Regions from separate parts of the Neptunomonas concharum genome, predicted to be linked through region 3. Evidence: predicted binding sites of a transcription regulator. Region 3 holds the regulator's gene; each other region holds the start of a gene.
The links. Region 3 encodes sigma-54, which starts transcription at its own class of promoters, with help from an activator protein. Its sites were predicted from a motif close to TGGCACNNNNNTTGCTNT; they were not measured.
Positions count from the first base shown of each region.

Region 1: F0U83_RS10530 (nitrate reductase) is a predicted target of sigma-54. The motif match lies at 2,978-2,995, and genes of this name have one in related genera.
Region 2: F0U83_RS10500 (CmpA/NrtA family ABC transporter substrate-binding protein) is a predicted target of sigma-54. The motif match lies at 3,263-3,280, and genes of this name have one in related genera.
Region 4: F0U83_RS14995 (DUF3305 domain-containing protein) is a predicted target of sigma-54. The motif match lies at 3,761-3,778, and genes of this name have one in related genera.

Region 1 is NZ_CP043869.1:2,239,462-2,245,541, reverse strand. It holds gene F0U83_RS10535 (NAD(P)/FAD-dependent oxidoreductase) at 1-203, shown strand, start outside; gene F0U83_RS10530 (nitrate reductase) at 232-2,871, opposite strand; gene nirD (nitrite reductase small subunit NirD) at 3,173-3,511, opposite strand; gene nirB (nitrite reductase large subunit NirB) at 3,525-6,077, opposite strand; gene F0U83_RS10515 (NAD(P)/FAD-dependent oxidoreductase) at 6,074-6,080, opposite strand, start outside.
Region 2 is NZ_CP043869.1:2,231,505-2,237,584, forward strand. It holds gene gltX (glutamate--tRNA ligase) at 1-1,279, opposite strand, end outside; gene F0U83_RS10490 (ANTAR domain-containing response regulator) at 1,433-2,017, shown strand; gene F0U83_RS10495 (CmpA/NrtA family ABC transporter substrate-binding protein) at 2,014-3,153, shown strand; gene F0U83_RS10500 (CmpA/NrtA family ABC transporter substrate-binding protein) at 3,447-4,796, shown strand; gene F0U83_RS10505 (ABC transporter permease) at 4,926-5,849, shown strand; gene F0U83_RS10510 (ABC transporter ATP-binding protein) at 5,882-6,080, shown strand, end outside.
Region 3 is NZ_CP043869.1:2,625,595-2,631,674, reverse strand. It holds gene mgtE (magnesium transporter) at 1-961, opposite strand, end outside; gene F0U83_RS12440 (HPr family phosphocarrier protein) at 1,062-1,331, opposite strand; gene rapZ (RNase adapter RapZ) at 1,358-2,215, opposite strand; gene ptsN (PTS IIA-like nitrogen regulatory protein PtsN) at 2,230-2,685, opposite strand; gene hpf (ribosome hibernation promoting factor) at 2,706-2,996, opposite strand; gene F0U83_RS12420 (RNA polymerase factor sigma-54) at 3,041-4,606, opposite strand; gene lptB (LPS export ABC transporter ATP-binding protein) at 4,644-5,372, opposite strand; gene lptA (lipopolysaccharide transport periplasmic protein LptA) at 5,375-5,896, opposite strand; gene lptC (LPS export ABC transporter periplasmic protein LptC) at 5,883-6,080, opposite strand, start outside.
Region 4 is NZ_CP043869.1:3,154,960-3,161,039, forward strand. It holds gene F0U83_RS14980 (sensor histidine kinase) at 1-1,842, shown strand, start outside; gene F0U83_RS14985 (helix-turn-helix transcriptional regulator) at 1,843-2,745, opposite strand; gene fdhD (formate dehydrogenase accessory sulfurtransferase FdhD) at 2,738-3,577, opposite strand; gene F0U83_RS14995 (DUF3305 domain-containing protein) at 3,824-4,270, shown strand; gene F0U83_RS15000 (DUF3306 domain-containing protein) at 4,260-4,811, shown strand; gene F0U83_RS15005 (4Fe-4S binding protein) at 5,024-6,080, shown strand, end outside.

The DNA.
Region 1 (6,080 bases), 390 kb from region 3:
CTTTAGAAGATGCTTTACTGACCGGCGTGGAAACCCGCACTTCGTCCCCTCTGAATATCAAACGTGGCGATGACTATCAGAGCATAAACGTACGTGGTTTATACCCTGCCGGTGAAGGTGCAGGCTATGCCGGTGGCATTATGTCAGCTGCGATTGATGGCATTCGTGTTGCCGAAGCCATCGCCTTGGATATGAAGCCCTAAATATCTGATTAGATTAAGATTCTTGCATCTATGCCTGATGAAGATTAATCAGTGATTTCAATTCTGGGACGCAGGAGCCACACTGCGTTCCGCATTTTAATAGTTCTCCTAGTGTATCAATGTCGCAGGCATTGCCATTTGCTAGTGTGTTGATGATTGTGTTTTCGCCTACTTGGTGACAGGAGCAAACAATCTTACCACATGCTTGAGTGCTATCTTGTGGGACCCCTGTAAGTAGCAGATGGCGAGATAACAGAGGTATTGTTTTCCCCATTTGAGACAACAACCATGGTTGGTCTATGGATGGCATATTGATAGCGGAAAAAAGCAGAACAGTGAGTTGCTTATCAATAAAGCCGGCAGCGTGTAGGAAATTTTCGTTAGAGTCCGTGATAGATACCCAGTCTTTAATACGCGGGTAGTATGCTTTTAATCCACTGAGTGTAAAGGTTTTCCCCTCACTCATTAACTCCCAAAGTGTACAGTGTTCGTATGGAATTCGATGCCATTCGACATAGCTAGGAGGTGAAAATGGCAGACTGCTTATCAATACCCCTTGTGAACGTGGGTTCAGAGATTTTGCTTCTACAGGACTATGCTTAAATTCGGGTTGCCCTGATAGAGCATCCCTAATGGGGCGAACCAAGCTATTTGCCTTACCATGGCTGGAAAAAAAGTCGCTCCAATGCATAGGTATAAATACAGAATCTTGGCGCACACTCCGAGTGATCGTTGCTTTAGCAATATATTTTGAAACCGGAGTTTGAAGAGACACCCAACTGTTCTCTTGAATGTTAAAAGCATTGGCTGTAGCGGGGTGTATTTCAACGAAAGGAACAGAAGTATGAGCCAGCAAACGAGAGGTCTTACCCGTTCGAGTCATGGTGTGCCACTGATCACGAATCCTGCCGGTATTGAGAATCAGCTCATTGTGTGTAGCAGGGTATGCGGGAAGTTTAGGTTGAATAGGAATAAGGTTAGCTTTTCTATCTGCTGTAAAAAACACCCCATCTTCGAAGAAACGGGCTCTACCCTTTGGATAAGCTGAGTTAATCGGCCATTGAATAGGAGGCATATTGTCATAGGCTTGGTCGCTCATTAGCGATAATTCTGAAATATCAAAGTCTCGGTTGCCTGAGTTTCTCAAAGCGGACAACTGTGCATGTTCGCGAAAAATATCTGCGCTGGTTTTATAGCTAAAAGCCTCGTTAAATCCCATTTCTTTAGCGATATCACAAATGATCTGCCAGTCGTGGCGAGCTTCCCCTGGAGGCGTAAGAAAGCTTCGTTGGCGCGAAATGGTGCGCTCGGAGTTAGTAACGGTGCCACTTTTCTCCCCCCATGTTGTTGCGGGTAGACAGACATCCGCGTATTTAAGAGTATCGCTAGACAGTGACACATCCTGAACGATAACCAGATCGCACTGGGTTAATGCTTCACGAATACTCTCTGAATCCGGCATGGATACCAGTGGGTTGGTCGCAATAATCCAGATAGCCTTGATCTTGCCTTGAGCTACTGCTTCAAACATATCCACTGCTTTTAGCCCTTCCTGTTGGGCCATGGATGTCGCATGCCAAAACTGCCCAACTTGATCAATATCTTGCGGATTGCTAAATGTCATATGGGCTGCTAGTTGATTAGCAAGTCCGCCGACTTCTCGTCCTCCCATGGCATTGGGTTGGCCCGTGATAGAAAAGGGTGCTGCGCCCACTTTACCGATTTTGCCTGTTATAAGATGGCAGTTGATGATGGCGTTACCTTTATCGACGCCACTAGATGACTGATTAATACCTTGTGAAAAAAGAGTGACTGTGCGCTCTGTTTCAGCAAACCATTGGTAAAACATAGACACGAGATCGTCTTCAAGATCACATATATGGGAGGTATCAGATAAAGTCTGGTGAGATACTTGCTTCAATAGATCCTCATAGCCATTGCAGTGTGAATTGATATAGTTATGATCGATATAGCCGTGCTCAATAAGGTATTGTGCCAAGCCATTATAAAGATAAGCATCAGTACCCGGACGCAAAGCTAAATGCAAATCTGCGATATCACAGCTGGCTGTCTGACGAGGGTCTATCACAACGATTTTCATATGAGGTCGAGCTTGTTTGGCCGCGCTTAAACGCTGATATAAAATAGGGTGTGCCCAAGCAAGATTGGAACCGGTAAGGACTACTAAATCTGCATGTTCAATATCCTCATAACAGGCTGGTACGGTATCACTACCAAAAGCGCGTTTATGGGCAACAACCGCTGATGCCATACAAAGCCTGGAATTTGTGTCGATATTAGCTGTGCCGATAAAGCCTTTCATGAGCTTGTTAGCGACGTAATAATCTTCTGTTAAAATTTGACCAGAGACGTACATAGCGATGGCTTCTGGACCATGTTGCTCAATGACCTGACTTAATTGCTCGGCTATATAGTGTGTTGCACGATCCCAGCTTACTCTTTCGTTTTTAATCGTAGGGTGGAGTATTCGGTCTTGATAGCCGACCGTTTCATGTAAGGAAGCCCCTTTGACGCACAGACTACCTTTGTTCGCAGGATGATCTTTTGAGCCGCTGACGGCAATTAATTGGTTGTTTTCAACCTTAGCATCGACGCCGCAACCCACTCCGCAATATGGGCAAGTTGTTTTAATTATCTGTGTTGTCATGGACTTTTCCCCAAAAAAAAAAGCGCCACCTGAAATCAAGATTCCAAAGTGGCGCCATTGCCATTGCTCCTCAAAGCAGAGACCACAATCTCAGCTCATAATATCTAATGCATGAGGTGTGCCACTTTACTATAAGGGTCTTTTAGCTTCTCACAGTAGTGAAATAGGGCTTAAGCAAGAAATAATTAAATAAAGAGCCAAAGAACAGTGTTTGATTGTGGTGCACAATTGATTGATGTGCACTATTTCGGGAGCGGTAAAAACCTGCAGCCGCTTGCTATTTGGATGCAGGTTGTTTTTATCAGAGAGCCTGAATCATGACTCTATTGTCTACTAATTGAGCTTTCCATGTAGGCAGGCTCACTTTCTCATCCTCTAAACACTCTCCTGTTTCCAGATAGAAGCGCTGCTTGTAGAGCGGAGAAGCCACATAAAGACGACCTTCTTTTGAACCAATGAGGCCTCTTGATAGGATGTTGGCTTGTCCAAAAGGATCGTACTGACTTAGGGCGTAAACTTTTGTTTCGGCAGGGATGTAGAAAAGGGCCACTTGCTTTTCATCAATTAAAGCACAGACGCCGCTATCTTCTACTAAGTCAGATACATCACAAATGTCTAACCAATTAATATCATTCGTCATACTATTCACCAAATTAACCGACTAGTTTAATGAGATCTGATGCTTCAGAAGGTTTCTCTTCTGTGCGAGCAGGCCGGATTTGTCCGCGCTCTTCTACGAATACAATATTGTCATCTGCAGCGTCGCTGTTAACGAAGGTGCGAAAGCGCTTTAATGCGTGCTCATCTTCTATTGTGCGTTTCCACTCACATTCGTAACGATCGACAATCATCGCCATCTGATTTTCAAGGGTTTCTGCAAGCCCTAGTTGATCGTCTATCACTACTTTTCTTAGATAGTCGAGCCCGCCTTCGAGATTTTCCATCCAAACGGAGGTTCGCTGTAAGCGCTTTCCTGTTTTTATATAAAACATGAGAAATCGATCGATGTAGCGAATTAAGGTTTCTTTGTCTAAATCAGTTGCGAATAGATCACCGTGGCGTGGTTTCATACCGCCGTTACCACAGAGGTAGAGATTCCAACCGTTTTCCGTTGCAATAATACCAACATCTTTGCTTTGGGCTTCTGCGCACTCACGTGTACAGCCCGATACAGCAAATTTTATTTTGTGAGGAGCACGTAAACCTTTATAGCGGTTTTCCAGCGCTATCGCTAAACCTGTACTGTCATCGACACCATAGCGGCACCAAGTTCTACCAACACAGGATTTCACTGTTCTCAAAGATTTTCCATAAGCGTGTCCCGTTTCCATACCTGCATCGATTAAAACTTTCCAAATCTTAGGCAGCTCATCCAGTGTTGCCCCAAATAGATCAACCCTCTGCCCGCCGGTGATTTTGGTATATAAATTGTAATCTTTGGCCACTTGACCAATGGCGATGAGCTGATCTGGTGTGATCTCACCGCCTGGGACTCTAGGTACTATGGAGTATGTGCCATCTTTTTGCATATTAGCGAGGAACGTATCGTTAGTGTCCTGCAAACCTACATGGGGCTTATCCAGAACATATTCGTTCCAGCAGGATGCTAGCAATGAGCCGACAAGTGGCTTACATATTTCGCAGCCATGTCCACCATTGCCATGCGTACGCATTAAATCATTAAAGGTCTTGATCTCTTCTACTCGGATGATGTTGTAAAGATCCTCACGAGTATACGAGAAGTGTTCGCAAATATCGGTACTGACTTCTATACCACGGGCTGACAGTTCATGATTGACTAGATCGGTCAATAATTGCACACAGCCGCCGCACCCTGTGGCGGCTTTAGTATCCGCTTTAACGTCTCCGACAGTCTGTGAGCCTTGTGTAATGGAACCGCATACAGCGCCTTTTGTGACGTCGTGACATGAACAAATTTGTGCTGTATCGGGTAAAGCGCTAACTCCCAAGCCTGTTTGGGCATCATCACCGCCAAAGTTAGGAACGATTAATACTTCAGGGTTGGCAGGCAGATCAATTCCGTTAAGCGCATATTGAAGCAAGGTGCCGTAGTCATTGGCTTCACCGACAAGAATCGCGCCGAGAAGCTTGCTCCCAGACTCAGAAACGACAAGTTTCTTATAGACTTCATTGACTTCATCATTATAAATGTAGCATTTCGAGTGTTTTGTGTGAGCATGCGCATCGCCGATGCTAGCGACATCTACACCCATTAATTTGAGCTTAGTGCTCATATCCGCACCGAGGAACTGACTATCTTCACCAATGAGTTGGGATACAACCACTTTAGCCATCGCATAACCTGGGGCAACCAGTCCGTAAATACGTCCGTTCCAAAGGGCGCACTCGCCAATAGCATAGATGTTTTCATCTGATGTTTGGCAGTTGTTATCTATAACAATCCCGCCGCGTTCACCGACTTCAATATCACATTGACGCGCTAAATTATCCCGAGGCCGAATGCCCGCAGAGAAAAGAATAACATCGGTTTCTAAGACTTCGCCGTCGGCAAATTCCATACGATGAAGTGCACCTTCGCCATCAATTATCTGTAGCGTGTTTTTGCCCGTATGTACTTTAACGCCGAGCTTTTCTATCTTGTGTCGTAGTAGCTGTCCACCCCCTTCATCGAGTTGAACTGCCATTAGGCGAGGTGCAAACTCGACAACATGGGTTTCTAACCCTAGGTCTTTGAGTGCTTTTGCCGCTTCAAGCCCTAATAAGCCCCCTCCAACGACAACACCAATCTTTCCTTTTTCAGCTGCAGCCTTTATTGCTTCTAAGTCTTCAATCGTGCGATAAACCAAACAGTTTTCCCGTTCATGTCCCGGAACCGGAGGAACGAAAGGATAAGAACCAGTGGCTAGAACTAACTTGTCAAAATATAAGATAGTGCCTTTATTGGTGTAGACACGTTGATCGTCACGATCAATGCTTGTCACTGTTTCACCAACTAATACATTTAGCCCCCAGCTCTGGTAGGTTTCAATATCGCCCATCGCAAGATCTTCTGCGGTTGCTCCCGTGAAATAACTACTTAGATAGACTCTGTCGTAAGCTAAGCGCGGTTCTTCGCAAAACACGGTAACATTGAACTGATCAATTTGACCTGAATCGGCAAGGCTTTGTAAAAACTGATGGCCGACCATGCCGTTACCAATCACAATGAGATTTTTCTTCTTCATAAA
Region 2 (6,080 bases), 390 kb from region 3:
GTTCTGACAGTTGCTTTAGTTGTGCAAATAAGTGGTCTTTATCCCAGTTATTTTCGGTGTCCAAAAACCAGACACTGAACTGCAAGATACGCTTGGCATCTTCTAGGGTGACACTTTTGTGCTCAAAGTCTGATTCTTTAATCGGCAACATCCCTGATAAAAAGAATCCCGCCAAAGGCGCAACATCGGAGAATTTCTCAACACGCTGTTGAATGAGCGGCACGATCTGCATCAGGTATTCGGGGTTAAGCGCCCACTCTTGGAATTTGGCCGCAAACTGCTCATGGGTTAAGTTTTCACGCAGCCACAAGCCATTGAGCCAGCTCAGTTTTTCCTGATCAAACACAGGCCCACCCAGTGATACACGCTGTATATCAAAGTTGGCGAACATCTCGTCACGGCTGAATTTTTCGCTTTCATCAGGCATCGACCAACCCATGCGACCCAAATAGTTAAGCAGCGCTTCTGCCATGTAACCCATACGCTGGTAGTAAAGAATGCTGGTTGGGTTCTTACGTTTGGATAGTTTAGATTTATCGGGGTTACGCAATAGCGGCATATGGCACAGCGTTGGCATATCCCAGCCGAAGTATTGATACAGTAGTTTGTGCTTGGGTGCGGAGTTGATCCACTCTTCACCACGAATAACATGTGTGATCTCCATGAGGTGATCATCCACGACGTTGGCTAAGTGGTAAGTTGGCATACCGTCGGATTTCAGCAGGATCTGCGCATCGACCATACCCCACTCCAGCTCGATAGGCCCACGTAGTAAATCATCCACCACGCATACACCTTCACCTTCTGGGACAACCATACGAATAACATAAGGCGCACCGGCAGCTTTTCGCTTTTCTACCTCTTCTGGGGGCAGCGCCAAATCACTCTGTTTTAGTGCTGTATGGCCGCCCGCTGCACGACGAGCTTCACGTAGCTCATCTAACTCTTCAGAGGTGCGATAACAATGAAATGCGAAGCCTTTCTCGACCAGTTCATGAGCGTACTGGGCATACATATCTTTGCGCTCACTTTGGCGATAAGGGCCATGAGGGCCACCGACATCGGGGCCTTCATCCCACTCAAGGCCTAACCAACGGAGTGAGTCGAGGATCTTTTGTTCAGATTCTGACGTACTACGCGTCTGGTCGGTATCCTCGATACGCAAGATAAACTGCCCGCCATGTTGGCGCGCAAAGGCCAGATTGAAAAGTGCAATATAGGCGGTGCCTACATGCGGATCGCCGGTTGGTGAAGGCGCAACGCGAGTACGTACTGTCATTATGTTCCTGCCAAAGCTTACGTATGAACGAAATTAAACAGCCATTATACCTTTAGAGGTATAGCACCGCTATTGAACATGGAAGTTTAGCTCACCAATAAATTGGCTCAAGCTTTGCATAACTAAGATTTTACTTATGCACGAGAAGCTCAATTGAAAATACATGTCTCCGTTCTCGTTATTGATGAAGACGCATCCAGAGCAACTTTGCTTGAACAAGCGCTGATAGACCAAGGATATCAGGTGCTTGCTCGTATCGACTCAACTGACCAACTTGCCGAACATGTTGAGCAACTAAAGCCAGATATGATCATCATAGACCTCGAATCGCCTGACAGAGATGTTCTAGAAAATATGGCATTGTTAAATCAACACTCGCCTCGTCCGGTGGTTATGTTTGCTGAAAAAGGTGACCAAACCACTATAGAAAAAGCGATCCGGTCGGGGGTTAGTGCTTATGTCGTTGATGGCCTCGAAGCCCATCGAATTCGCGCGATATTAGATGTTGCCACGGCTAGATTCAGAGAGTTTCAGACGTTGAAACAAGAGCTTAGCGATGCCCGCTCTGAACTGGAAGATCGAAAAGTCGTTGAGAAAGCCAAAGGGTTGATCATGAAACACAATAACTGTTCTGAAGATCACGCCTTCAAAGCGATGCGCAAAATGGCAATGGATCAACAAAAGCCGATGTACGAAATCGCCCGCAATATTATTTCTGTGTTGGAGTTAATGTCATGACGACCCCATTTTCAAGCGTTCATCTTCCACTGACATTTCCCATGGCAGAAAAGCCTATGCTCAAAATCGGTTTCATCCCTTTGCTGGACTGCATCCCTTTGGTTATTGCCAAAGAGCTCGCTTTCTTTGCTGAAGCAGGTTTGGATGTCAGCCTTTCTAGAGAGGCTTCTTGGGCAAGCATAAGAGATAAAGTAAAGTTCGGCCTATTAGATGCCGCTCAAATGCCCGCAGGTATCGTGCTTGCCAGTGGTATGGGTCTAGGCGCATCACAGCCTATGGTAACCGCTATAGGTTTAGGGCAAAACGGCAATGCCATTACCGCATCTAACCCACTCTATGATGCGCTTAACCCCCAAAATCTATCGATGAATAGTGAATCGGCCGCTACGGCTCTGAAGTCATACTTAAAAACATCCGACTCAGAACTGACCATAGCATCCGTTCATACCTACTCAACTCATCACTTTTTACTGAGAGATTGGTTAAACCACTACAATATTGATCCAGAGAACAAGATCCGGCAGATCGTCGTTCCGCCACCGCAAATGGTTGATGCAATGGAACGGGGGATGATTGATCTCTTCTGTGCCGGGGAGCCTTGGAACAGCATAGCTCAAATTCACCAAGTCGGGCATAAACTATTGAGCGGCCACCAAATTTGGGAGAATGCACCCGATAAGGTTCTCGGTGTTACCAAAGAATGGCATAACCATCATCCATACACACATCAGCGGCTTATTTCAGCCATTCTTAAAGCGTGTTTATGGTTGGATGATGAGAAAAACAAACGCTTAGGTTTTCAGCTACTCCATGACAGCCATTATATGGATATTGATTTAGGGAATATAAACCTGATGCTTGGAAAGCACCGCTTCAGCCCTCCATCTGCAACATTCCCGTGGCTGTCTCAAGCCAGTTGGTTCACGCGACATATTCGTAACTTACACCAGCTACCCGATACTGAGACCTCAGCGGGAAACACCTATCTAACAGGCGTCTATCGTAAGGTAGCAGAGCTAATGAAACTGAATACTCCGTCAGCAGATGCTAAAGCAGAAGGCATCCATTCGGAATCATGGGTAATAAACGGCACTCAGGAACCTATCGAAATGCCGCCTGATATGCGCTTTCGCTAGCACTATTTTTGTGCAACGCACCAAAAAAGGCGCATTCAAGCGTCTTTTTTTATCCTTAATATTCACTACAAACGCGCTAAGCCCTTTTAAAATCCAGTCTTTACCGGGTTGGCACACTACCTGCTTATCCAAACTATCACTACAAATTGTTTTTCAGGCAAAGGCGCCATCAGTCGAGATCTCACCCTCTCGAGCTGGGCGCCTTTCTTTTTTTATATCTGGGAGGACTTCCTATGTCCAAAAATACATTAAATACACTGATTGGCCGCCGTAGCTTAATACGTAAAACATTAATGACTTTTGGTACGGCGGCAGCGGCAGGATTGCTGAACTTGTCGGTAGCACAGGCAAGTATCGGCGAGCCCGAAAAAGAAGATTTAAAATTCGGGTTTATAAAACTCACCGATATGGCTCCCTTGGCTATCGCTTACGAGAAAGGTTTTTTCGAGGATGAAGGCCTGTATGTGACATTAGAAGCCCAAGCCAATTGGAAAGTTTTGTTAGACCGAGTAATCGATGGGCAACTTGACGGTGCCCATATGCTCGCAGGGCAACCACTGGGCGCAACTATTGGCTTTGGAACACAGGCCCACATCATTACAGCGTTCAGCATGGACCTTAACGGTAACGCAATCACCGTATCTAATGAAATATGGGAACAGATGAAGCCTCACATTCCAAAAGATGCCGATGGTAAACCGGTCCACCCAATCAAAGCAGACTACCTAAAACCTGTTGTCGAAAAATACAAAGCTGAAGGTAAGCCCTTCAATATGGGGATGGTCTTCCCGGTATCTACTCATAACTATGAACTTCGTTACTGGCTGGCGGCAGGTGGTATTAAGCCCGGCTATTATGCACCTCATAAAGGTGATACGTCAGGAAAACTGGATGCCGATGCTCTGCTATCGGTAACACCTCCCCCTCAAATGCCCGCCACACTAGAAGCCGGCACTATCTATGGTTACTGCGTGGGTGAGCCTTGGAACCAGCAAGCCGTGTTCAAAGGCATCGGTGTGCCTGTCGTGACAGACTATGAAATCTGGAAAAACAACCCTGAAAAAGTATTTGGGGTGTCCAGTAAATGGGCAGAAAATTATCCCAACACTCACAAACGCGTTGTAAAAGCGATGATTCGTGCAGCCAAATGGTTAGACGAAAACAACAACGCCAACCGCCCAGAAGCTGTAAAGATTTTATCTCAGCCTAATTATGTGGGGGCAGATTATGAAGTGATCGCCAATTCTATGACCGGTTCTTTTGAATACGAGAAAGGTGACAAACGAGATGTCCCTGACTTCAACGTGTTCTTCCGTTACAACGCCACTTACCCCTACTACTCAGACGCTATTTGGTATCTCACTCAGATGCGTCGCTGGGGACAAATTCCTGATCAAAAGCCAGACAGCTGGTATATGGATATTGCGAAAAAAGTCTATCGCCCAGATATCTACGCAGAAGCAGCTCAATCCCTTATTGACGATGGCGTCATGGACGCAAGTGACTTCCCTGACTTTGCAACTGAGGAAGGTTTCCGAGAACCACAAACGCATTTCATTGACGGCATTACCTACGACGGCCGTCAACCAAATGACTATCTAAAGCAATTCAAAATCGGCCTAAAAAACGACGAAACACTGTGATATCAGTACCTGGCCCTCTCAAACGAGGGCCATATAAGGAGCCAAGCAATGAGCACCCTCTTACTTAAAATGAACTGGCTTACCCCCTTTATACAGATAATTAAAGGTGATCGCCCTGGAGATCAGCTCATGCTGATTCTAAAGCACACGGGGGTTCCGCTGATCGGGTTATTGGCGTTCCTTTTTGTGTGGCATATTGGTGCGCAAAATATCAATACCTCATTGGGCACCTTCCCTGGCCCCGCGCAGGTGTATCAGCAATCATTAACACTGATTGAAGAGCATACAGCCGAACGCCAAAAAGAGGAGGCTTTTTATCAGCGCCAGGAAGCACGAAATGCTAAGAAACTCGAAAAAAATCCAGACGCTACCATAAAAATTCGCCCTTATACCGGCTCTCCCACTTTTTTTGATCAGATATTAACCAGTCTAATTACAGTCATGGCAGGCTTTATTTTGGCCTCCGTCATTGCCATTCCATTAGGGATCATGATTGGTCTTAACAGCACATTATATTCAGCTATTAATCCATTGATCCAACTATTCAAACCCGTATCTCCTTTAGCTTGGCTACCACTGGTAACCATGGTCGTCAGTGCCGTTTATACCTCCGATGACCCGATGTTTGCCAAGTCATTCATTACCTCTCTACTCACAGTGTCCCTCTGCTCTTTGTGGCCAACCTTAATTAACACTGCCGTTGGTGTATCAGGTATCAGCAAGGATTTACAGAACGTCAGTCAGGTGTTGCGCCTTGGGTGGCTAACACACGTTATTAAGATTGTGATTCCCGCGTCTATACCTGCCGTATTTACAGGCCTTCGCTTATCGCTGGGCATCGCATGGATGGTATTGATTGCGGCAGAAATGCTTGCGCAAAACCCTGGCTTGGGAAAATTCGTTTGGGATGAGTTTCAGAACGGAAGCTCTGATTCGTTGGGTCGCATCATGGTAGCGGTACTTGCTATCGGTTTTATCGGCTTCCTATTGGATCGTCTGATGCTGGTTATTCAGCGCAAGGTTTCCTGGGATAAATCATCAGCATTACGTTAAGAAACATCGTAAAAATTTACTGGAGAAACATCATGATTCATTTAGACATTTCCGATGTATCTATCGAGTTCCCAACGCCAAATGGACCATTCAAGGCTTTGGATAGCGTTAATTTGAAGATTAAAGAAGGTGAGTTCATTTCTTTAATCGGACACTCGGGTTGCGGTAAATCAACCGTTCTGAATATCGTTGCTGGTCTTTACCAGGCAACTCGCGGTGGTGTTGTTCTTG
Region 3 (6,080 bases):
TCAGTACCGCTAAAGCGACCACTTTATCTATGGTGTCTTGAAAAATACCAATCACAGCCGAGGCGGTCAGGGCTGTAATCAGATTGATACCCAACCAAACAGCACGACGGCGTGTGGTCTTCATTAAAGGGGCAAAAGTATCCTCATCTTCATCCAAGCCCGCCATGCTCATTAATGAGTGGTCAGCGTCTTCACGAATAACGTCAACCACGTCATCAATGGTGATACGGCCGAGAAGTCGCCCTTCAGTATTGACCACCGGTGCTGAAACTAAGTCATGCTTTTCAAACAGTTTAGCAACTTCGTCATCCGGCATGTCGGCAGGAATTGGGTCAATATCGGTATTCATTATCTCCCTAACCGTAATATTAGGGTCTGAAACCAATAGCTTTGTGAGTGGCAGGATGCCGATATAGGACTCTTTCTTTCGACTCACAACGAATAAGCTGTCAGTCATCTCAGGGATTTCATTATGCCTGCGTATATAACGTAATACGGTTTCTACGGTGATGTCTGGGCGGATCGTCACCGTATCGGTGTTCATCAAGCCACCAGCGGTATCTTCCGGATAGCCCAGAATCTCTTCTAAGCGTTCCCGGTTTTGCTGGTCCATGATTTGTAGCAGCTCTTTGGTTACCCGTTCTGGGAGCTGCTGTAATATGTCTGCGACATCATCTGTATCAAGGCTCTCAGTAACCGCTAAAACACGGTCTGTATCCATGGTGCTGAGAATGTCTGCCTGGATATCATCAGGCAAATACTGGAGTACTTTACCTTCATTCTCTTCTTTAATGAGATTCCAGAGAATTTGACGTTCTTTGGGTGGAGATTTCTCTAGCAGGTGTGCCACTTCCACCGGACGAAGCGAAGTGTTCAACGTGAAGCGTACCTGCTGAAGCGCGCCGCTTTCTAAAGCACGGTTAAGCTTGTCTAGTGCTGTGGTTTCTTCACGGGTTGTCATGATATCCCTTGCTGATGCCCAAAGAGGGGTCAATGTTGCTAAAAATTGCGGATTAGTATAGCGGAATGCGTTAATAGCTTCAGTGGTAGGGCGTTAAAAATTATTCGTCTTCGTCGAAGCGGTTATTAATGATCGTCTCTATGGCCTGCATCGCTTCTGTTTGGTCTTCACCATCAGTTTTGATGGTAAGTTCTGTCCCTTTGCTAGCGGCAAGCATCATAACTGACATAATACTCTTACCATCGACTTCGCGGCCATCTTTTTCGAGACGGATGTCAGCTGAAAAGCGGCTGGTTGTGCCAATTAACTTGGCTGCTGCTCTGGCATGCAACCCCAGTTTATTAATAATCGTTATCTTCTTTTCAAGCATTGCTATATCCGCTTCTTGGTCTTAGCTCAATGTAACTCTCTATGACGTACATTGACATTATCCATATGTTCTTTGAAATAACTAGCTAGTTGCTCTGAAACATAAACAGAGCGGTGATGACCACCTGTGCATCCTATACCGACCGTCATATAACTACGGTTATTCTTGATAAAGTGAGGTAACCACTTTTCAATGTAGTGTTGGATGTCATGGATCATCTCGGTGACTTCAGGTGCAGCACTGAGAAATGTTTGGACAGGTTGGTCTAGCCCTGTGTACTGTCTTAATTCAGTCACCCAGTAAGGGTTTGGCAGAACCCGCATATCAAATACAATGTCTGCATCCAATGGGACGCCATGTTTAAAACCAAACGACTCAAATTGCAGAGAGAGTGATTGCTCCGCACGGTCCGCAACGCGTAGCTTAATGGCGTCTCTCAGTTCATAGATAGATAAACGGGTAGTATCTATCCTGATATTAGCAAGGTCCGTAATAGGTTCTAGTAACTTCCTTTCATATTCTATCGCATCAGGAAGATTACTGACTCTTTCTGCCATGGGGTGTCTGCGCCGCGTGGAACTATAACGTTGCAGCAGTGTTTCGTATGAGGCGTCTAGGTAGACAAGCTCTACGGAAATTTCTGGATATTGGCGAAAATATGTCCACATCTGCGGCACCTTTTCCAGATTGCTGGACAGGTTGCGTGCATCAATGCAGACCGCAATTTTATTGAGCTGCGCATCATCATTTAGCATGTGAGTGACTAAATCGGGCATCAGCATGGCAGGTAAGTTGTCGATACAATAATATCCGACATCTTCCAGTGCCTGAAGGGCTGTACTTTTACCTGAACCTGAGCGGCCACTGATAATGATGAGTTTCATTGTTACTCTGCTGTTTAGTTAAAAACTTCTGAAGCCACTTGCAACAGATGAGTATTGGAGTCAGCTTTTCTTAGTTGTTCTCTAATCGCTTCTTGACTAAAGGACTCAGCGAGTTTCCCTAAAATATTTAGATGTTCTTCACAGGCTTCTTCAGGAACAAGCAAAAAGAAGAGTAGGTCTACGGGGCGATTGTCTATCGCATCAAAATCAATGGGTTCAGATAAATGGATCAGCGCACCGATCGCTTCGGTAATACCGGCAAGGCGGCAATGTGGGATCGCCACACCTTCGCCAATGCCGGTGCTGCCCAGCCTTTCTCTGCTTATCAATCCACTAAATAAATCTTCTGCGACAATACTGCCGTTTGATTCTGCAATGATGTTACTTACAAACTCCAGAATGCGCTTTTTACTGCCGCCTTCAATATGTTGAAGCGTTCGTTCGGGTGATAGCAAAGATATAATGGACATGTGTGCTATAAATCTAATGGTTATTTGTGACTTTTCAGTTTTTCTTTGTGCTTGATGATCTGGCGATCGAGTTTGTCAGTGAGACCGTCGATAGCAGCATACATATCTTCGTGTTCACTGGTGGCAAATACTTCCCCACCTGCAATATGCATATCGGCTTCAGCTTTTTGACGTAATTTATCTACACTTAGTGTCACTTGAACGTTTGTGATGTTATCAAAGTGGCGTTCCAGCTTTTCAAATTTAGTGTGTACGTATTCAGATAAAGCTTCTGTCAGTTCTACATGGTGGCCAGTGATATTGATTTGCATATTAAGTCTCCTTTTGACACGACAGGTATGTCGTAGTGTGTTCATTAAATCAGACGCTTTCTCTCATTTGAAGGCGCAATTCCCATTGCTTCCCGGTATTTGGCGATGGTTCGCCGTGCGACCTGTATACCTTCTTCATCTAATAGTTGGGCTATTTTATTATCACTTAAAGGTTTAGTTGGATTTTCAGCGGCTATCAGTTTTTTGATGACTGCGCGTATGGCTGTGGATGACGCAGCCCCTCCGTCACTTGTGCTAACGTGGCTGGAGAAGAAGTACTTAAGCTCAAAAATCCCTCTAGGTGTATGCATATATTTTTGAGTGGTTACACGAGATATCGTAGATTCATGCATCTCTACCGCCTCCGCGATGTCATGTAAAACCATGGGTTTCATCGCTTCTGGGCCGAAGTCTAGAAAGTCAGACTGTCTTTCAATGATTTGGCTTGAAACCTTCAACAAAGTTTCATTACGGCTTTGTAAACTTTTGATAAACCAGCGAGCTTCCTGCAGATGACTCTTGAGGTAGGTATTGTCTGCACTGTTGTCTGCTCGCCTGATGAGGTCTGCATAACGGGTGTTTATCTGTAAGTTAGGTGAGGCTTCCGAGTTAAGTCGTACAGTCCATACACCACGAATTTTCTCTACATATACATCTGGAATGACATACTCGGCTTTACTGTTCGATATAAAAGATCCTGGATGCGGATTTAACGATTGAATCAGCGTAATGATGGCTTGAAGTTGCGGCTCTTTTAGCCTCAGTTTACGCATCAACTGCTTATAGTCTCGGCTACCTAGCAGGTGTATATATTGGCGACAAAGCATCACTGATTGCTTCAAAAGGGGCGTGTCAGGAGGTAATTGCTGTAGCTGTATGCTCAGGCACTCACCTAAATCGCGTGCTGCAACACCTGGCGGATCAAATTGCTGAATGCGGTGCAGTACAGCCTCAAGCTCATCCAATTCAGCATCCTGAAAAAGTTCAGATTCTTCTTGGACGAAATGCTCAAGCAGCTCATCTAATGAAATACGTAGATAGCCTTCGGTATCGATACCGTCAATAATCGCCTCGGCGATCATCTGATCCGTAGGGCTCATTGGCGTAAGATTAAGCTGCCAGAGCAAGTGGTCCTGAAGGGTTTCTTCTGCACTATCATTGGACTCAAAGGGCAAGTCTTCATCCCTATGGGTTGTGCTGCCAGAATTGGTAGATGCTTGAAAGGTATCATCCCATGATGAGTCCGTAGCAAGCTCTTCTGGGATGCGATCATTCCACTGATCGTCAAAAGAGTCTTCTGTCTCTTGATACTCATCAAGTGAATCGTTTTGGCTGTTGCTAGGTTCCTCATAAGCGCTATCAGTATGCTCTTTCGAAGAGGTTGTTTCGGGCTCAGCTGATTGAGTGGCGTTATCCGCCTGTTCTGGCTGGCTTTGTTCATGAAGCTCATCCGCTTCTTCTGATGTCTCAAGCATAGGGTTGCTGTCGAGCGCTTCTTGGATCTCTTGCTGGAGATCAAGCGTCGATAATTGCAGTAAGCGAATAGCCTGCTGCAATTGAGGGGGCATTGTTAGGTGCTGACCCATTTTAAGTTGTAATGACTGCTTCATAAAATTACAACAATACTCCTAAGCGGTATCAATCTACTCAAAGTTTGAAGGTATCACCCAAATAGGCCGCTTTCACCTGATCGTTGGCGAGTATCTCTGCGGGAGTGCCTTGGGCTAAAATTACCCCTTCACTTACAATATAGGCTTTTTCACAAATATCGAGTGTTTCTCTAACATTATGGTCTGTGATTAATATGCCTATGCCTTTAGATTGTAGGTGCTTTATAGTCTGTTTGATATCATTTACTGAGATTGGATCTACGCCCGCAAAGGGTTCATCTAACAAAATGAAGGAGGGTTCAGAAGCTAGAGCTCGTGCGATTTCCACTCTTCGGCGCTCACCGCCGGATAAGCTCATACCTAGGCTTTCTCGCAAATGAGAGATATGGAATTCTTCAAGTAAGGTTTCGAGTTTCGTTTCCCTTTGGGAGGGCGTCAGCTCTTTTCGCATCTCTAGAATACCCATCAGGTTATCCTTGACGCTTAGCTTTCGAAAAATAGACGCTTCTTGTGGCAGGTAGCCAATCCCTTTCCTTGCACGAAGGTGCATAGGATCACGGGTTACGTCATCATCGCCAATGCGGATGGCTCCATCATTGGCTTGAATTAAGCCTACAATCATATAAAAACAGGTTGTTTTTCCAGCTCCATTTGGACCCAGCAACCCTACAATTTCCCCGCTATTTACTTCTAAGGAGACATCGCGAACAACCTGGCGTTTCTTATAGGCTTTGGCCAAGTGCAGAGCTTGAAGCAATTTACTCATAATTAGGGCTTAGCCTTAGGTTGAATAACCATCTGGACGCGCTGCCCGGTTTTACCTTCGCCGCTATAGGCATTTACGATGGCTTTGTCCATCTGATAAACAATTTTACTACCGGTAAACTGGTCGCTTTCTTGTTGGACTTTTGCATTGCCTGTGATCGTAATGGTCTGTTTGGCGATTAAATAATCAAGCTTTTCGCCAAAGGCATCCGTAATAGGCTTATCTTCAGCTGCTTGCTGTCGGAAATTAGCGGGGGAACCGTTTGCAATAATGCGGCTAACGCTGTCTTTTTCACGATAGAGATCAATACGGGCCGCTTTGATCTCCATTGAACCTTGTTTCATGAGTACATTGCCGGTGTAGGTTGTGGTGCCTGTTTTTTCATTGATCTGTGCTGCGTCAGCACTGATGTGAATCGGCTGATGCTTATCTGAAGGGAGTGCGTAAGCGAAGGAGGTTAATCCTAAGAAGTAAGCTCCTAGAATGCTCAGTAGAGTATGATATGAGCGTTTATTGGTCTGCATAAAAAGTACCTTTCACATCTGATAAAAGCTCAGATACACCTGTGTTGTAGTTGATAATCATACCCGTCGCTGTAGTAGTGTGTCCTTTTTGACGGATCTCGATAGGCGCATCTGTTTTTGCTATGCCTTCAAGGTGAAGCAGGGTTAATGATGACGTGGTTAGCTCAGTCGGCGCTTCATTGGT
Region 4 (6,080 bases), 530 kb from region 3:
CAAGAGGTGCGGCAAAGCCGTAAACTAGACTTTTTACGTTTTATCACAGCAGCACAACTGGAGGCCAGCGAAGAGGCAACTCTCCACCGACAGCGTGACACCTTAAAGAAAGGAGAGAGCATCACGGGGCTCAGCGTTCTCCCTGCAGATGAGTTGGAAAGTATCCAGTCCGGTCTTAGCCAACAGGCAAAAATATTATTAATCGACACGCCTTATGCCGAACTGACGGATAGGAGTATTGAAGACAGAGCGATGCTCTTGCGCACACTCTACCCTGTGTTCAATGATTTCAACCAACTAATAGGCATATTAGACGCTGGGGTTATCTTCAACCGAAATACCAATGTGGTCGATATGATTAGAGACCTTGTTTATGGACAAGGCTCGCTTCCGGAAGGGGGAATCGGCACCGTTACACTATTTCTAGATGATGTACGTATTAGCACTAACGTACCCCAATCAACACCGGAGGCCATTCTAGGAAAGACCTTATCCGTTAACGACAGGGCCATTGGCACACGCGTATCCCAAGCCGTAAAAGACCATGTGTTACGACAAGGTAACAAATGGCTCAATCGCGCCTTCGTGGTCAATGATTGGTATATCTCCGCATACCAACCCCTTCTCGACATAGATAATCAAAAGATCGGGATGATTTACACAGGCTTTAATGAAGCCCCTTTTAATCGTATTTATTTTAAGACGCTTATAGAGTCTTCAGTGATGATCGGCTTCATTATGCTATTCTCCGGTGCTTTAGTTTTCCAGAGAGGTCGCTTATTACTGCAACCACTGACCCAATTACATGATGCCGTTCAAGCTGTTCGGCGAGGAAACATGGAACAGCGTATAGGCTCGTTGGAAACCAGCGATGAACTAGCTGACCTTGCTATTGAGTTTGACAAAATGCTGGATCTGCTAGAAGAGCGCGACTATCAGATTCGCAAGGCAAATGACGAGCTTGAAGCCACCGTAGAGCAACGCACCCGCTCCTTAAAGCGAAGAACCGAAGCGTTAAAGCAACACATTAAACTACTAAAAAACACACGTCGGCAGCTCTTGGATAAGGAGAAACTGGCGGTTTTAGGAGAACTCACCGCCGGTATTGCCCATGAAATAAACAACCCCGCTGCAGTAATCCTAGGCAGTATAGACCTGCTAACAGATGAGTTAGGCGCAGCAGCAGAGCCAGCCCAAGCTGAAATAGACATGATCATCCAGCAGGTTTACCGTATCCGCTCATTAATCAATAACCTATTGCAATACAGCCGTCCCGGCACCTATGTCGATAGCCATGCAGTGCAAAATATTAATACCGTATGTGATGACACGTTACTTTTGGTCAGACACGCCTTAGATAAGCAACACGTCAGCGTAGATTTAGACTACCAAGCCACAACGCTTGTTGAATTTAACACCCAACAGATCCAGCAAGTATTGGTAAACTTAATCCTTAATGCGGCTCACGCAACACAAGGGCCCGGAAAGATTCTAGTAAGCACACAAGACTGGACTGAAGAAAACGAGACTAAAGGCGTCTGCATTTCCGTAACAGACTTCGGTCATGGAATATCCAACCATCATTTGAGGCAGGTATTCGACCCATTTTTTACGACTAAGGAGAGTGGAACCGGTCTTGGCCTATCCGTCAGCCATGGCATTATCCAACGCCATAGCGGAAAATTTAATGTTCAGTCAAAAGAGGGACAAGGCTCCTGCTTCACGATATGCCTACCCGAGCACTATACACCTACCAACTCACAAGATGACAGCGTCAGTGAACTACTCGATGGGCTAGCCCAGGCCGAACGTACCAATCGCCGCGCCATTAGAGGCGCTTAACTACTCAGCACACCAGATCAATTTGCCACACTGACTTAAGTTATACCCCTCTAAGCGCTGCGCCAGAGCAATCCCCTCAGGGCTTTGCACATACTCAAACAGCTGTTGCACCAAACGCCGAAAATACACTTTTCTGGGAATGACCAAGTCAAAGCTTTCTTCACAAACTTCTATAAAGTCCAACCCAAACTCTTTAGCAGCACTATAAGTACCCGGGCCAATATCCGCCTCCCCTTTAGCAATTAAAGAAGCGACTTCACGCTCAGAAAAGGCCACCTGGGTTTGGCTCAGCTGCCCCATCGGGTACCCCTGCTTAGCAAGCCACTCGCCTAAAAATCGCTGCGACCCTGCACCCTCCTGACGGATAACCCAACGGGTTTGAAACAACAAAGCCTCTTTCGGATCTTGATAACGTTCATAATCAACATGGCGAACAATCAAACCCTGCTGACGTTTAAAAAGGTGCACCAGCAACCAATCTTTGGAGGCGCTGTATTGTTGCAACAAAGCAGGATGACGAACCCCACTTTCTTCCGCTCTCCCCCAATGAATAGCACAAGCGTCTGAACTCCCTTGCGCTAATAACTCAAGACCTAATTTAGTACCTGTAACAGTATAAGAGAACACTGCTTGCGTCTTTAGCCGCTGAGTCAAACGGTTAGCTGTTGCCTGTAGTAAAGGATCATCGCTACCGGAAATGATCAGCCGATCAGCCATCAACCCTCCGTGAGCAGTATCCAGCAACCAACGATCCACTAATGCTCTGGGAAATAACCACTTGCCAGTTGCCTTAGTAGCAGGAATTCCACCCTCAGCAGCTAACGCATACACCTTCTTTTCATTTAGGTGGAGATATTCCGCAAGTTGGCGAACATTCATAAAAGGCGGTAACGGATCACTCACTCCTCTCTCCTTGCGCATCTAGAATTATGTTCTTCTCCCCACTAAACACCAAAAAATGCCGCCCTTTAGCCCTCCCGAGCATTGTGATACCTAACTCTCTTGCCAATGCCAACCCCATTTGCGTCACCCCTGAACGTGATAACAAGATAGGGATTCCTATTTGGGCGACTTTTATTACCATTTCAGATGTTAATCGCCCCGTGGTGTAGAACACCTTGTCTTGTGCTGATATATCCTCCAACCACATACGCCCTGCCAATGTATCAACCGCATTGTGGCGACCTACATCTTCCACAAAAGCAATAACCTGCTCCCCCTCACAAATCGCGCAGCCATGAACTGCACCGGCATTTCGATAAGTGTCATTGCGGCGACTCAACGCCCCGAGAAGACTATAAAGCGTACTTTGGCGTAGTGAAGAAGATGGCAAACGGATCTGAGCCAACTTATCCATAACACTCCCAAACATCGTTCCCTGACCACATCCGGTGGTGACCGTACGCTGCTTCAAGCGCTCCTCCAAATCATCAGGGTCGGCATCTGTAACAACAGCAGCAGCTTCTACTTCCCAATCCACCTGTATCGCTCTTACGGTAGACAGGTGTTGAATAAACCCCTGATTTCGTAAATAGCCCAACACTAATGCTTCAGGATCCGCCCCCAATGTCATGAGTGTCACAATCTCACGCTTATTGAGGTAAATCGTCAGCGGCCTTTCACACGCAACATGTATTTCACGGGACGCTCCCGTTTCATCATAGACGCTGACCGCTTCAGTAAGTGGTGCGCTAGCATGGCTAAGTTGAATCATCGAATCTTTCTGCTGGCTCATAAAACGAATCTCCACCGAAATCGGTAGACCATGAGCAAGATCCATACCCATACCGGTTTATCAGGCTTAGGGGACAGTCACCATCCACGCATGGGACAAAATGTCCCAATAATTGAGATATTTCTTCCCAATAGCGCGACTTTACATCCCTCCCAACTTGAAAACATGGGGTTCTTAGAAGCATGGCGCAAAGCTTGCTAACGATTACTACGCAATCATATTGAGTAATACCATTAAGGAGTGCCGATGACATTCGCCAAAACAAGCGACCGCTGGCCCATGCAGCTAAAGCTAAAGTCTGAAATGGTGATGACAGGTCAATGGGAAAGCCCACGATGGAGCCTGGATGATTTGCTTCCAGGTGGGGCGCCCCAATCAGGCTATGACTACATAACGTTAGAGTTACATAAAGACCAGCGTAGCGCTTATCGATTCAACTTAAACTCGACAGCTCCCTGCCTCTTTCTACTTTGTAATGAAGATGAAACAGATAACCAGCTAACCCCTCTTCATTTAACCGCTAGCCAAGATGAAGCCTCATCCTACATGGATGGAGAACATCAAGTGATGTCATTCCCGATGCCACCGGCCGTGCAGTGCTGGATAGAAAGCTATCTAGGCCTGCATGGCGAACTCATCGAAATGGGGCGCAAGAAAAAACGGAAAGGTGGAGGACGTAGCAGTGGCAACTGATGAATCATTTTTGGGTCGCTGGTCTCGGCTAAAACGAACAGAACAAAGCCACGCCAATGCACCAGACTCCTCTCAAGAGGCAACGGTAACAGAGCCGACTTCAGAGCCCTTAACAACCGCGGCCACACACCCTGAAATAGACTCCGATAGAGAAGCATTAACCGATGCAGACATGCCTGACATAGAAAGCCTCGATCAGGATTCAAATTTTGCTCAGTTTTTATCGGAAGGAGTCAGCGACGCGATACGCCAACAAGCCCTACGCAAACTGTTTCACTTGCCCGAATTTAATCTACGAGATGGCTTAAATGACTACGATGGTGACTTCAGTCAGATCCCGTCCATGACAGCCGAGGTCGCTAAGCAAATTCGCAACTGGGTCAACAAGCATCAAGATGAGCTTGAAGAGGCCATACAAGATCATCCTTCTGAAGAAGAGTCAGATATTCGACCTAACCAAGCACAGCCCGAAGATACTCAACCTCAAACAGCAAATCAGAGTGTTGATGAAGATCTTGGCGAAGCCGACCTAATGGGATAACGCGATGAATTGTCCCAGTTTTTTAGGGACATTAAGACAAATTGTCCCGACACAAACCCCAATAGCCAATTAGTGGCCGACTCTACACCACTTCTAATGCTTTTTTTTCTAACACTCATGGATCGGCAGTTGCTTATTACATAGAACAACGCTGCATAAGACAGCGATAAATAATCAACTGTTCGCACCTAAGACGAACAGAGAATAATAAAATGACAAGAACGCAAGATAATAACGAGCATAAAAATGCGCTAGCAAAGCAAAGTGCGCTTTCAGAGGTCATCTTCCAGCATGACTTAGCAGCTACGCACGTTGCCTATGATTCCCATGGTCACCTGCTTCTCATAGGTCCTGAGGATTTGGTTCGTCTCGCCGCCTGCCAACTGAAAGAGATGGCAAGTTTAACCTTACTCATCAGCGAACCCGTTCAAGCAGCCGACCAGTCAGGACTAGAGGAAGCACTAGAAAAAACACAAGCACTGCCGACATTTTTTAGTAAGTTGTTAAGTGTTGGCGGCTATATGGGACAATTCAACGTGCTAGTCGAGGTTGATGGAGCCCCTGCTGAGCTTTCTCAACTTGCACTTAAACGAACCTCTTTTGATTTGATATTGGATCTGGGGCGTTCCGCTTTTTTGCAGAGCGAGCTACTACCGGCAGGATATTTTCATATAGCGCCCAACGCTTCCCACTTAGGAGAGCTGCTCACGGAGCTGCCCGGTTACTTGGGAACCTTTGAAAAGCCAAAATATTTCAGCGTCAACAATGATATTTGCGCGCACTCGTCCAGAGGACAAACAGGTTGCACCCGTTGTTTAGATGTTTGCCCAGCAGACGCAATTAAATCGATCAAACAACTGATCACGATTGATCCGTACCTGTGTCATGGAGCAGGTGGATGTACGACGGCATGTCCGACAGGCGCTATACACTACATGATGCCGAAACCCGCTTACTTGATCGACTATTTATCACGATTATTGAATAGCTATCGTCTAGCGGGAGGGCAACAACCGGTCTTTCTGTTTCACGACCATCAAGAAGGTAAATCTGCGATCAGCGCTTGGGCTGATAAGTTACCTAGCAATATTATCCCCATTGAGCTTGAAGAGCTTGCCGCTGCAGGTATGGAGATTTGGCTAGGCACCCTTGCGATGGGAGCAAGCCACCTGGTTCTTCTGGATACAGCGCAGATTCCTGAAAGCATGAAGCAACTGCTCAATGAGCAGGTTCAGCTGGCACACACCATTCTGCATGGTTTGCAGCAGG